Regions from separate parts of the Cutibacterium sp. LaCa_255 genome, predicted to be linked through region 1. Evidence: riboswitches for the same ligand, from Rfam matches in the RefSeq annotation. Region 1 holds a riboswitch; the other holds the start of a gene.

Region 1 (6,733 bases):
GAGGATCCCGGACAGGCAGTGCAGCAGGGTGGTTTTTCCCGATCCGGACGGCCCCATGACGGCGACCGACTGGCCGGCCGGGATGGCGATGTCGACGTGGTCGAGGGCACGAGTCGTCCCGTAGGTCTTCGTCAGTCCCAGGGTGCGGAGGTGAGCGCCGGGGACGGGTTCGGCGACGGCGTGAGGGTTGGATCGGGTTGGCGTCAACATGTCATCCACCGTGCTGCCCGAGCCCCTCGTCGCGCATCGTGCTGGCGGTCGAATCGGAGCGTCCTCCCGTGGTAGGAGGATGGTGATGCCACAGGATTGGTCCCGATGAACATGGGAGGCGCCGATGAGGATCAGTGATTACTTCGGACTGTGGGAGAACGATAGGAGATCGGACCCCGCGCGCAGATCTTTGGAACAGGAAAAGGCGTTTTGGCATGGGCACGCAGCGGTCTACGACCAGCACGCAGGTTTGACGTGCAGTTCCCTGGCTCAGATCGGCACCGTGACCAGCATCGTCGAACCTGAGTCATCGATCCTTGACGTTGGCGGCGGAACCGGACGGTTCGCGATTCCGCTGGCACAACGCGGCTGCCGTGTGACTGTCGTAGACCGTTCAGAGGACATGCTCCGTGTGCTTTCGGAGAATGCTGAAGCCGAGGAAGTCAAGATCGAGACGATCCAGGGGCAATGGCCCATGGACACAGGAAGGGTTTTCGACACCGTTCTTGCTGCGTGGTCCTTGTACTGGGCCCTCGATCTGGCGGCGTCCTTGCGGGCATTGGTTCGGCAGGCTCGACGGCACGTCATCATTATTGACACCACTGGATCACCGACGGCCTGGGATCATGCCCTTGCAGCAGCACAGGGGGAAGATGTCCGTGTTTCACAGGCTCGCCATCTACTCCTTGCAGGTGGCCTCGCACAATTGGGGATTCCAGCAGAAATTAGAATTCTCGAGGAATATCGAGTTGTTTCTGAAGATGAATTGTACCATGAGGTCCAGACTCGAGGAGGTAATTTTTCCGAGGCGATCAGGATTATGGATTCCTATGCGATTGGATTCCCGCGCGGATGGAGGTGTAGACGCACAATTGGTCTGGTGCATGTAGATGCGAAGGGCCTTGTGGGGGCCCTGCCCGACATGCCTGTGTGAGGGGAGTGTCGATCAGTTCAAGGTCTTCATTGATAAGGTATGTGTATCGGTAACCTAAATGGGTGTGAGGGAACTCCGGTGTGATTCCGGGGCTGACGCGCAGCGGTGACGGTGACCGTCTCGGCGTATGCCACTGGGCCAGTGAGGCCTGGGAAGGTGCTGAAACGGGTTGAACCCCAGTCCGAAGACCTGCCGATGAAAATCCACTCGACACAAGCTCGCGTCATGGCTTTTGGTTGGAAACCCTTACGTGGGGCCCATCTGTGACCGTTGGCGTGGGAACGGAACGGAAGGACCATTGCGATGGCGCGAAGGTACACGCGGAGGGTCGCTCTTGTCGCTGCATTAGTGATTCCTGTCTCATTCATGGCTGGTTGTGGGAGCGCCGTCACGGAGCAGAACGCCTCGACGGCGTCGTCCCACGCAACCGGTTCGAAGGCCGGGCACACGTCATACCCGCTGACGGTGGAGAGCTGTGGGGTGAAGCAGACGTTCGATTCCGCCCCGACGCGCGCAGTGACATTGACGTCAACGGCGACTGAGACGATGCTCGAGCTAGGGCTGGAGAAGAGCATGGTCGGGACGGCGTACCAACGCACTCGCCCCATCGGTGCCCAATACAAGGAGGCCTACGACTCGGTGTCGGTTTTGGCCGCTGGGCAGCCTTCCATGGAGAAGCTTTTGTCCGTAAATCCTGATTTCGTGTATTCCGGGTACCCGGACGGTTTCTCAAGGAGCAACGGTCACACCCGGAAAGACCTACAGAAGATGGGGATCAAGACGCATCTCAGCCCTGTGGGATGCACCAATGAGGTCAAGGCCTTGGATGATGAGACCAAGGAGATCAGGACCATCGGCCAGATCTTCGATGTGAATGACCGAGCTGAGGCATCGATTCGAAAGTTCAACGACAAGGTCAATGCCGTCAAGAAGTCCGTGAAGGGGAAGGAGCGCCCCAAGGTGTTCCTCTACAACTCAGGTGAGGACGCCCCGACGACAGTTGGTGGGTGGGCCTATGCATCGGTGATGATCGATGCGGCGGGAGGCGAGAACATCTTCGCGAATGAACCGCTGCGGTGGGGAAAGATGTCGTGGGAGCAGGTTGCAAAGGCTGATCCAGACATGATTCTGATTTACGACTACAAGACCCCGAGTGTCGATCAGAAGATCAAGACGTTGAAGTCAATTCCGGCACTGAAGGACACCAAGGCCGTCAAGAACAATGCCTTCCCGGTGATCAGTCTCTCGTTGGCACAGCCCGGCCCGCGTTCGGCTGAAGGTATCGAGCAGCTTGCCAAGCAGTTCCACGGCTGATGATGGGTGCACGTGGTGGCATTGATGAGTCATCCACGGCTGTGAAACGGCAGGACGAACTCGTTGCTGTCCTCAATGCCCTTCCATCCGAGTCGGCATCTGTCGGGGAAGACAGGTGGCGTGGCGATTCGCATCGTGGACACCTGGTCATAGTCTTGTCCGTACTGGCCGTCACGTTGATTCTTGTCCTGGGACTCGCGCTGTCAATTGGCTCGGTTCATGTTCCCTTCGTCCAAGTATGGAAGGTCGTTGCGCACCGGGCTCTGCCGGCAGGTGTCGTCACCGTTGATTGGACTGCGTCGATCGACAGGATCGTTGCTGATGTCCGGCTTCCTCGTGTGCTCCTGGCGGCAGTCGCAGGGATGGCGCTGACCACTGTCGGCACAGTCGTGCAGGCGCTGCTTCGCAACCCACTGGCGAGCCCCACGGTGCTCGGCGTGTCGTCGGGAGCTGCAACCGGAGCCATTACCGTCATGCGGTTTGGTCTGCTCCTCGGTGGTGCGGTCTCTCTCGGGTTGGCCGCGTTCGCAGGCGCGTTCCTGACGCTTCTACTCGTCTTGGTGATCGCCAGACGGAGGCAAACCCTTTCTGCAGGAACGTTGGTTCTCACCGGCATGGCGGTTTCGGCCCTGTTGTCGGCAGTCAACAACTTCATGGTTCTGACCTCCCCGGATCCGCAACTGGCGTCGCAAGTCCTCTTTTGGAGTCTCGGAGGCTTCGGGGCCGCCAAGTGGGAGAACCTTCCCGTCCCCACCCTCGTCCTCGCTGTGGGAATGCTCTTATGCCTGGCTGAGGCGTCAAATCTCAACCTCCTTCTTGGTGGGGAAGGGACAGCGGGTTCTCTCGGCCTGGACGTTGATCGGTTCCGAACCTGGATGTTCGTTGTGGCAGCTGCAATTGTCGGTGTGACAGTTGCGGTGTGTGGCGTCATAGGATTCGTCGGCCTGGTGATGCCGCACATTACGAGGATGCTGGTTGGCGCAGATCACCGCCGAACCCTTCCCGTAGGACTGCTTCTGGGTGCGATTTTCACCGTGCTGGCGGATGTTGGGGCGCGGATGGCCATTGAGCCGCAGGAATTGCCGGTAGGTATTGTGACCGCGCTTGTCGGGGCTCCATTCTTCCTGTTCCTGTTGCGACGCACCTTGGGGGAGACGTCATGATCGTCAGTGGTGCAGAACTGGTGGTCGCGGGCCTGGGTGTCGACATCGAGGGGCGCCACATCGTCCAGGATGTCGACTTCGTCGCCCACCCCGGTCAGGTGGTGGGGATCCTCGGCCCCAATGGGAGCGGCAAGTCGACGATGCTGCGCTCAATCTTCCACTCGAGACGCCCTACGAAGGGGACGGTGACCGTCGATGGTGTCGATGTCTGGGCGCGAGACACGAAGTGGTCCTCCCGGCACATTTCGGTGGTTCTCCAAGAGACTCCCGCGGAGTTCCCGCTGACGTGCGGGGAAATCGTCCGGATGGGGAGGACACCTCACAAGAAGTCGTGGCGGTCGCTGAGCGAGGGCGACCTTGCCCTGTGCGGCGCAGCCATGGAGCTTATGGAGGTTGGAGATCTCGCGACGTCGACATTCTCACGGATTTCTGGAGGAGAACGGCAGCGGGTGACAATCGCGAGGGCGCTGGCGCAGCAGACCGGCCTGCTGATCATGGATGAACCGACGAACCACCTTGACATTCATCATCAACTCAAGGTGATGGAGCTGTCGCGGCGCCTCAGGTCGACGGTGGTGGTGGCACTTCACGACATCAATCTGGCCGCACGATTCTGCGACACCCTTGTACTGATGTCGAAGGGCACATGTGTGGCAGCGGGTGCGCCATCGGCCGTGCTGTCTCCGGGAATCCTGGACGACGTCTACAAAGTGTGCACTCATCTCGGTCGACACCCGAGTGGCGCTGTTCAAGTAACCGTCCTGTGATTGTCGGTGGTGCCGGCCGTGTTCCCCTCCCCGTGAACACCGAACTCCCTCAAAGCGTCGAAACCCCGTCGTAGGGTGGGTTCATGACGACCAACGACCGCTCGCTCCCATCAGATCTGCCCTCTCAGCTGCTCATTGACGGAGAATGGGTGGACGCCGAGGCGTCCCGCACCTTCGACGTCCTCGACCCCTCCACCGAGAAGTCACTCGTCGCCATCGCCGATGCGTCCGTCGACCAGGGCACCGACGCCCTCGACGCCGCCGTCCGTGCCCAGGAATCCTGGGCCGACACCTCCCCGCGTGAGCGCAGCGAGATCCTGCGCAAGGCCTTCGAGCTCGTCACCGAGCGCAAGGACGACTTCGCCAAGCTCATGACCCTCGAGATGGGCAAGCCGCTGGCCGAGTCCTACGGAGAGGTCACCTACGGCGGGGAGTTCCTGCGCTGGTTCTCCGAGGAGGCAGTGCGCATTCGCGGTGACTACGGCTTGCTCCCGGAGGGCAAGATCCGCCAGCTCGTCACCAAGCGGCCCGTCGGCCCGTGCCTGTTCATCACCCCGTGGAACTTCCCGCTGGCCATGGCCACCCGCAAGATCGCCCCGGCTCTTGCCGCCGGCTGCACGGTGGTCATCCGCCCGGCCTCGGCCACCCCGCTGACCACCCTGCTCTTCGCCAAGACCCTCGTCGACGCCGGTCTTCCCGCCGGGGTCGTCAATGTCATCACCGGTCGTGACCACGCCGTCACGGACGCCATCCTGGAGGACCCGCGGCTGCGCAAGCTCTCCTTCACCGGATCCACCGGGGTTGGCGTCAACCTGTTGGAGAAGGCAGCCAAGCACGTGCTGCGCACCTCGATGGAGTTGGGCGGCAACGCTCCATTCATCGTCTTCGACGACGCTAACCTCGACCAGGCCATTGCCGGTGCCAGGGGAGCCAAGATGCGCAACATGGGAGAGGCCTGCATCGCTGCCAACCGGTTCATCGTCCACGAGTCGGTGGCCGAGGAGTTCACCAACCGGATGGTAGAGATGATGTCCGGCCTCACCGTCGGGGATGGCCTGGACGAGAAGTCCGAGGTCGGCCCGATGATCACCGAGAAGGATCGTGAGAAGGTCGACGGCCTGGTTCGTTCCGCGGTCAAGGCCGGTGCGACTGTTCACTGCGGCGGCGAGATCCCTGCGGGCAAGGGCTGGTTCTACCCGCCGACGGTGCTCTCCGGGGTGTCCGCCGATGCCGAGATCATGCAGACCGAGATCTTCGGACCGATCGCCCCGATCACCACCTTCAGCACCGAGGACGAGGCCCTGGCCATCGCCAACTCCGTCCCCGTCGGACTGGCCGGTTACGTCTTCACCGGCGACACCGCCCGAATCCTGCGGATGGGTCAGAAGCTGGAGACCGGCATGATCGGTGCCAATCTCGGTGTCTTCTCCAACGCGGCTGCCCCATTTGGTGGCGTCAAGGAGTCCGGTCTGGGCCGAGAAGGTTCCTACCAGGGCATTGAGGAATTCCTGGAGACGATCTACGTCGCTCTTCCGGCGTGACTCAAAGGACATGATCTCGAGGGTGGGACGGTAGCGTCTGCCGGGTGGGCACCTCACGTCTCCGACTCATCGCCGCCGTCGTCCTGACAGGGCTGGTGTCCGGACTCATCGGTGGCCTCATCGGCGAGCTGTCCCACCTCATCGAGGCCTGTGCCTTCGGTGCTCCCTTCTCCTCCTCGACGACCGGCGTCGGCGGGGTCGTCATGTGGCGACGGTTGGTCGCCCCGATCGCGGGCGCTGTCATCGCGGGCCTGACGTGGTGGTGGTTGCGTCCGCGTCCGTCAGGTTCGATCATCTCGGTACGCCAGGCTGTTGACATCGACTCCCCGAAACGTTTGCGGCCGATCGAAACCATCGTTGACGCCCTGGCCCAGCTCGTCGTCGTCGGGTCGGGAAGCTCCCTGGGCCGAGAGGCCGCGCCTCGTCAGATGGCTGCCCTGGCCGCCCAGGGGCTGTCCGACGGATTCCGCGTTGACGGCTCGACGAGACGAGTGCTGTTGGCCAGTGCCGCCGGGGCTGGTTTGGCGTCGGTCTACAACGTGCCGGTCGCCGGTGCCCTCTATGCCTTGGAACTGACGGTGCGTCCCGACCTGCGCACCCGGCGCGGTTGGGGACAGGTTGGGATTGCCGTCGTCATCTCGGTGCTCTCGACGGTGACGGCCTGGATCTTCAACCATGATCGGCCCATTTACCGCTCCCCGGTGGCCGAGGTCACCCCCTCCGGTCTGGGATGGATCGTCCTCCTCGTCGCAGTAGCCACCCCCATCGGAGCAGGGATGGGCGTGCTCTTCGGGGAGATGAAAC
Region 2 (6,733 bases), 440 kb from region 1:
GAGGCCAGCGCCGTCGCCGAGATGACGATGGTCTGCGAGCGGGTCGAGAAGCGCGCCAATGCGCTCACCGGCGTCGACTGGTACCGGATCGTCGGCGATACCTCGATCCCGATGACCCTGGCCGCCCCGGCGAACCTGCCGAGGGTTCCCCATGAGGGGTCGGTCATCTCGGGTCAGGTCGTCCCGGTGGTATCGCTGGGAACCTGGGAGGGTGAATCCTTCTGGGGCTGAGGCCGTGTGCCGGTCCCCCCATGTGGCTGGCCCGTACGGTCAGCGATACTCCGTCCCCCGTGGCACCCCCCAAGCGTTGGGGGTGAGCCAGCTGCAGGCGCCCCCGTTTCCCGACTGTGTCTGTTCTGGTGCCCAGCTCCACGCCGTTCACATGTGTTCCAGGCCTGGCGGGTGGGTCGCCAGACTGCAACTCACACTGCAAGCGTTGCAGTGTGAGTGAAGGTGTGGATGGTTCAGCATACGGTATGGATTCGGTAGCAGGTCGTCCGGGCACCTTGGCGGCCATCCATGACGACGAGTCTTTCCTTGAGCGGCAACGCCAGAGCGTAACGCACCTGACCAGTTGTCAGTCCCGCGTAGTCTGCAAGTTCGTGGATCGTCAGTGCTCTCCCCTGCGACGAGTGTAGCGAGTACGTGCTCCTCGTTGCGGGTTGGGACCGAAGATCTTTGGGGCCCGGTGAGGGCCTCGCTGTCTTCGCTTCGTAGTCGTCATGTTGACGCCACATGAGCGCCGGGTAGTGCCCCTGCGGATAGTCACCCAGGGCATACAGTCCTGCCAACGTTGGTTCTCCCTGATGCTGTCAGCATGTTCGTCGTCCGCAGGATTCGCTCGTCAGCATGGTCGCGCAATCGTCGGTCACTGGTGCGTACTGTCGTCAGATACGACTCCACCAGCTCAGGTTCCAGGTCGTCAACGACACGTCCCCTGGCAGCGGCCAAGTCGTAGTCGATCTGTTCGTCCACATGGAGAACCTCCACCTGTCTGCCGTCAATGGTGAATGTCTGAAAATCCAGATGCGGTGATGCTTGGACGGCATCCCTGGCCTGTGTTGCGATACCCGCCTCCGTTGTTGCGATGTCCTTGACGCCCACCACGTCGAACCGACCGTTTGCTTCGTCCACCCCGAGGATGACTGTGCCGCCATTGGGCATGTTCGCGAATAGCGTCTCCGCCATCTTTGGCACGTTGCCCGATGTTCGTTACTTGCACTGTTGTTTGCAGTGTAAGTGAGAGTGTGCGCGGGCCCGGGTGAGGTGGTGGTCCGGTCTGCCGAGCGGGTCGTGGTCCAGCGACCCCGTGGCAGATGTGCCAGGGATCGTGGGGTTCGCCACCTGGCGTGGCACGAGGTGCCTTGCCGAACCGAAATACCGCACTGAATCATCCGCCGCCCCGCTGTGTTGGCTCATGTTGTCTCAACATGCCAGCCAGTTGTCTCCCCAATCGTGAGGGGACGTCAGATCCATCGAAAATGTGTGCGCACTCCTCGTCGCTGAGCTTGATCATAACTTTTCAGTCATAAAGTTATACTCAATGTCTGGACTGGATGCCTGGTTAAAAGTTTCTGGGCACAAACTTGTAGCTGGAAGTGGACTGCTCACATGGGAACAACTTTCGGGCCAGACCCGATTGCAGTTGAGATCGACGCTGCGCTGGAGCACTTGGACGCAGGGCACCGGGTCCCGGAATGCAAGTATCTTGACTTCAAGGAGGATTCCAGTCGACGAGGCAAGCACGGTGAGTTGCTACTGGGTCGACGTGAGGATGAATGAGCCGCTGAGCAGCTTGCCGGTGAAGCCGCGTGCATGGCCAACACCCCTGGGGGTGGTGCTCTGATCGTCGGAGTCAATGACAAGGATGATGGACCATTGCTCATCGGTACATCCTTGGATACCGAGTGGTTGCGGAGGAAGATCTATGAGCACACCTCTCGCGCGTTGACTGTTGACGTCCGAGAAGTCCACGTTCACGATGCCAGGTTGTTGATCGTCAGATCACCCACCGCGCTGGAACCGATCAAGGTCAAGGGAAAGATCCGCTGGCGGATTGGTGATCATTGCGAGGAGATCGACGCAACGTCATGGCACCACCGCCATCAGTACTCTATCCGCTACGACTGGTCGGCGCAGTTCTCAAACGTGAGCCTGGAGGAAGTGCGACCTGCTGCCCTTGACGCAGCACGCGCCTTCCTCCAAGCCAGCACCGACGAGGCGGCGGTGGAATTGGCCAACTGTACGAGTCGTGAGTTGCTGTCCCGGTTGAACGCCATTGATGGTGAGGGCAAGCTCACCAATGCTGCTGCTCTGGTCTTTGTGGGGCGTCCCGAGCCATGCCTTGACTACATACGTCGTGACATGCCCGGTCAGGACAGCGGTGACCGAGTACGTATTGGTGGGGTATCACTGCTTGAGCAGCTCCAACGGGTGTTCGCCGTCGCGCGGGCGTACAACCCTTTATCGCATGTGTCTTCGGGACTTGTCGAGGGGCAGGTCCGCCAGCTGCCGGAACGTGCCATTCGTGAGGCCATCGTCAATGGGTTGGCTCATCGTGAATGGGGGCTGCCCGATGCAACGCTCATCGAGCACAATGGAGCCGTCTTGCGAGTTACCAGCCCCGGAGGATTCTTCGGAGGTGTGACGGCTGAGAACATCATCACCCACCCATCGACGTCCAGAAACGTTGCTCTCACTGAGCTCTTGGCATCACTTCGAATTGCAGAACGTGAAGGTATCGGAGTTGACCGTATGGTTGGTGATTTGCTTCGCCGGGGGCTTCGCATGCCGACCATTCGGGAAATTGACGGTCCCTATGTGGTGACGACGCTTTCCGGTGTCGATCCTGACGTGGCATGGACATCGTGGCTCACTGGTATGGATGTTCCCGAGCTCATGCAAAATCTCCGCACTTTGATGGTTATGCGTTTCCTCACTGATCATCTCTGGATCGACGAGGACATTCTTGCTCCCTACCTGCAAGTCCCCGTCGAGGAAGTTCACGAAACTCTTGAGCTTCTACGGCAGACGGAGTGTGATGGCGAACCCTTGCTGAAGCCCATCCGCGGCGTTCCCGACGAAGCCCTCCCCGCGTTTACCCTCTCCAAGAGAGCAAACAAGCAGCTGGACATGGAATATGCGAATCGCGGTTTGAAGCGTTCAGTGCCTAGTAGAGCAGTGACGGCTCGTCAATATGCCCGGCATCGAGGGCGTATCAGTACGACAGAATTGGGCGTCATCCTGGATGTGTGGGCTTCCAACGTCGGACAGGTCCTCAAGGATCTCATGGCTGACGGAGTACTGCAGCCTTCGTCAGAGGCAATGGCAGGTCGCGGATTTCACTACCTGTGGAAAGGTGACGAGGCATCCTGACTTTTTCAGTCCTTATGATCCATCTCGCCAAGTTCCTGGTCAGGCAGAGCGTGTTCCGATACACCGGAAAGCTAAGTGCACTTCCCCTTTCGGGGCGGTGGAGCACAACTTTTTGACCGAAAGATTGTACTTGCACCCTCGGATTGGGTGTCTGGGTGCAGTCTTCGAGGCTGCTCCCTGTGGTTCTGGCTGCTGAACCAGTCGAGAAAATTGTGCTTACCCTCGCGCTTGTGCTGTTGAGCAGAATTTTTCAGCCACAAAGTTGTACTCCAGGCATGAAGCGGCGGCGGGAGCACAACTTTTCGCAGTGTGGGGAGCTCTGCGCGGTATGGAGATCCTGTCGGTGGCGGTGTTGTGGTCCGTTCGTCTCTGTGGCAGATGTGTCAGGAGTCGTGGTGTCTGTCGCCTGGTGTGGCACGAGGTACCTTGCCGAACTGAATTACCACGCGGGTGCGAAGTACCCCGTCGATTGCGCTCGGTGGGTTCCGAGGCGTGTGCCGCACGCGATCCGGCATGTCTGTGACAAGGGGCTGGCGGACGGCACGTCGCGAAGTGCGTGTCACAGGTGCTAGCCTGCCTCGCATACATGGTGCGGCCCCGATGAGGCCGCAGTGAATCCGGTGAGAATCCGGGACTGTTGCGCAGCGGTGACGGTGACGACGTCGGCAAGACCACTGGGAGTGATCCTGGGAAGGGCCGACCGAGAGTGATCCGAAGTCCGAAGACCCCATGTATGACTTGTGTCGTTCGGGCCTCGCATCAAGGTCCTCGCACTCAGAAGGAACAGCTATGCCTTCCTCGAGACGGTCGGCCGAGCGTGACCGCCGGTTGCCGGTGGCACCCCTGGTGATCATCCTCGTCGTGCTCATCGCCGTCAGTGCCGTCATTTCGCTGACCATCGGTTCGGAAGCACTGCCACTGCGCGGCGTTCTCGACACGGTCGGAGCCCGAGTCACCGGCGAACCGGGCCCCGACCCGACGGTCGATGTCATCGTCTGGGACCTGCGTGCCCCCAGGGCACTGCTGGCGATCATCGTCGGAGCCGGACTCGCCCTGGCCGGAAGCGGTATGCAGACCCTGGTGCGCAACCCGCTGGCCGACCCCTACCTGCTGGGTGTCTCGGCCGGTGCGAGTGTGGGGGCCACCGCGGTCATCGCCCTGGGGATGTTTGTCTCCTGGGGCCCTCACCGGCTCACCCTCGGAGCCTTGGTGGGGGCATTGGGCGCCGCCGGTCTGGTGTACCTCATCTCCATGGCCCAGGGTGGCATGACGCCGCTGCGGCTGGTGCTCTCGGGCGTCGTGCTCTCTGCGGCATTCTCGGCACTGGCGAGTTTCCTCGTCTTCCGCAGCTCGGACCCGCGCGCGGCGCAGTCGGTGCTGTACTGGATGCTGGGATCGGTGTCCGGTGCCACTTGGGACAGTTTGTGGGTGGCAGCCATCGTCACCGCTCTGTCCGTGGTGCTCATGATCGCCTTCTCGGGTTGGCTCGATGCCCTGGCGGCTGGCACCGACGTCGCTCGATCCCTCGGCATCCCCGACACCAGGGTGCGCAAGGCGCTGTTCGTCGGCAACTCGGTACTCGTCGGGGTGCTCGTGGCGGTTTCGGGCGGCATCGGATTCGTCGGACTCGTCATTCCGCACATGTCACGGCTGCTCGTGGGAGCCAGTCACCGGTCGATGCTGCCTGTCGCCGCCGCCATCGGCAGTCTCTTCCTGCTGTGGGTGGACGTCGGCGCCCGCGTCATCGCGGCACCACAGGAGGTGCCTCTCGGCGTCGTCACCGGGTTCATCGGCGCTCCCATCTTCCTGTACCTCATGGGGCGCAGTCAGTACCGATTCTCGAGTGAGTCATGACACGTCTCGAAGTTCGCAACGTCCAGTGCCGCATCAACGACCGCGTCATCGTCGACGACGTCAGCTTCATCGCCGAGCCGGGGAAGCTCACCGCCATCGTCGGCGTCAACGGAGTCGGCAAGTCGACTCTGCTGCGATCCATCGCCGGGGTGCGTCAGTTCAATTCCGGCGACGTCCTGCTCGACGGCACCTCCGTCACCAACTACACCCCCATGCAACGTGCCCGACTCATGGCTTTCGTCGGGCAGGAGGAGTCGCCATCGCCAGACCTCCTGCTGGGTGAGATGGTTGCGCTGGGACGCACTCCGCATCGCAAGCCGTGGCAGGTGGGGCAGCGTTCCGAGCGAAGGATCATCCGGGATTCCCTGGCCCTGGTCGGACTTGACCACCTCATCGATCGTCGCTGCGACCACCTGTCCGGCGGTGAACGGCGTCGCGCCGTCATCGCCCGTGGCCTGGCCCAGGGTGCAGACCTCATCATGCTCGACGAGCCGACCAATCACCTCGACGTGCGCCACCAACTCATGCTGCTGGACACGCTGCGCGCCAGCGGTCGGACGGTGGTCGCCACCATCCACGATCTGGGCATGGCCGCAGCCCACTTCGACCACGTCGTCGTCCTGGCGGATGGCGGAGTGCTCTCTGCAGGTCCGGCCCGTGAGGCGCTCAGCCCATCGAACGTCGCGACGGCATTCCACGTCGTCGCACACCATGTCACCACCCCCGATGGCAGCCAGGAGCTCGTGTGCACTGCGCCGCTGCCTGAACTCATCAGAGAGGAAAACTGAAATGTCCACCAAATTCCTACCCGTCGTCATGGCCGCCTGTCTGGCCGTGGGACTCACCGCCTGCGGCAGTGGGTCCACTCCCAAGAGCGGCGACTCCGCCAAGGACTCCGGCGAAGTCACCGTGACCAACTGCGGTAAGAAGGTCACCTACCCCAGGAATGCCGAACGCCTCTACGTCAATGACGGCAGCATCATCGCCATGACGCTGAGCGCCGGGGCACGCAAACAGATCGCCGCAGTGAGCTCGATGGGCCGGGACAAGGAGATCCTCACTGCCAAGTACGGGGCCGACACCATCAACAGTCTGCACGAGGGCGTCAAGGGTTACATGACGCTCGAGTCGATCATCGCCAACAAGCCCGACGTCGTCGTCGCCGGCTGGGACTACGGATTCTCCGAGGCGAACAATCTCACCCCCGACAATCTGCACGGCAAGGGCATCAACAGCTATCTGCTCACCGAGTCCTGTCGACAGAAGGACGGCCAGAGCGCCCGCGGCGTCATGGATCCTTGGAATGCGGTGCGTACCGACATCACCAATCTCGCCATCCTCACTGGGCACGAGGACACCGGCAAGAAGGCCGTGAAGGACATGGATGATCGTCTTGGTGCCCTTCAGAAGGCTCCGAAGGCCAAGAAGACCCCGACGGTGCTGCTCTTCGACTCCGCCAAGGACACCGTCTTCACCAGCGGAAGGAAGGGCGGCCCACAAGCCA

The links. A riboswitch is a leader RNA that binds a small molecule or an ion and turns the genes downstream of it on or off. The one in region 1 is predicted to bind cobalamin.
Region 2: it holds a riboswitch for cobalamin, as region 1 does, so the genes downstream of both, ACP8ML_RS02320 (FecCD family ABC transporter permease) here and ACP8ML_RS00385 (ABC transporter substrate-binding protein) in region 1, are expected to answer to the same signal.

Annotation. Positions count from the first base shown of each region.
Region 1 is NZ_CP190956.1:86,248-92,980, forward strand. It holds gene ACP8ML_RS00375 (ABC transporter ATP-binding protein) at 1-210, opposite strand, end outside; gene ACP8ML_RS00380 (class I SAM-dependent methyltransferase) at 335-1,144, shown strand; cobalamin riboswitch at 1,175-1,355, shown strand; gene ACP8ML_RS00385 (ABC transporter substrate-binding protein) at 1,625-2,458, shown strand; gene ACP8ML_RS00390 (FecCD family ABC transporter permease) at 2,458-3,621, shown strand; gene ACP8ML_RS00395 (ABC transporter ATP-binding protein) at 3,618-4,388, shown strand; gene ACP8ML_RS00400 (NAD-dependent succinate-semialdehyde dehydrogenase) at 4,472-5,929, shown strand; gene ACP8ML_RS00405 (chloride channel protein) at 5,974-6,733, shown strand, end outside.
Region 2 is NZ_CP190956.1:523,092-529,824, forward strand. It holds gene ACP8ML_RS02295 (VOC family protein) at 1-231, shown strand, start outside; gene ACP8ML_RS02300 (AlbA family DNA-binding domain-containing protein) at 766-1,188, opposite strand; gene ACP8ML_RS02305 (hypothetical protein) at 1,612-1,782, shown strand; partial or broken gene ACP8ML_RS02310 (AlbA family DNA-binding domain-containing protein) at 1,807-2,067, shown strand; gene ACP8ML_RS02315 (ATP-binding protein) at 2,365-3,375, shown strand; cobalamin riboswitch at 3,944-4,123, shown strand; gene ACP8ML_RS02320 (FecCD family ABC transporter permease) at 4,210-5,229, shown strand; gene ACP8ML_RS02325 (ABC transporter ATP-binding protein) at 5,226-6,017, shown strand; gene ACP8ML_RS02330 (ABC transporter substrate-binding protein) at 6,019-6,733, shown strand, end outside.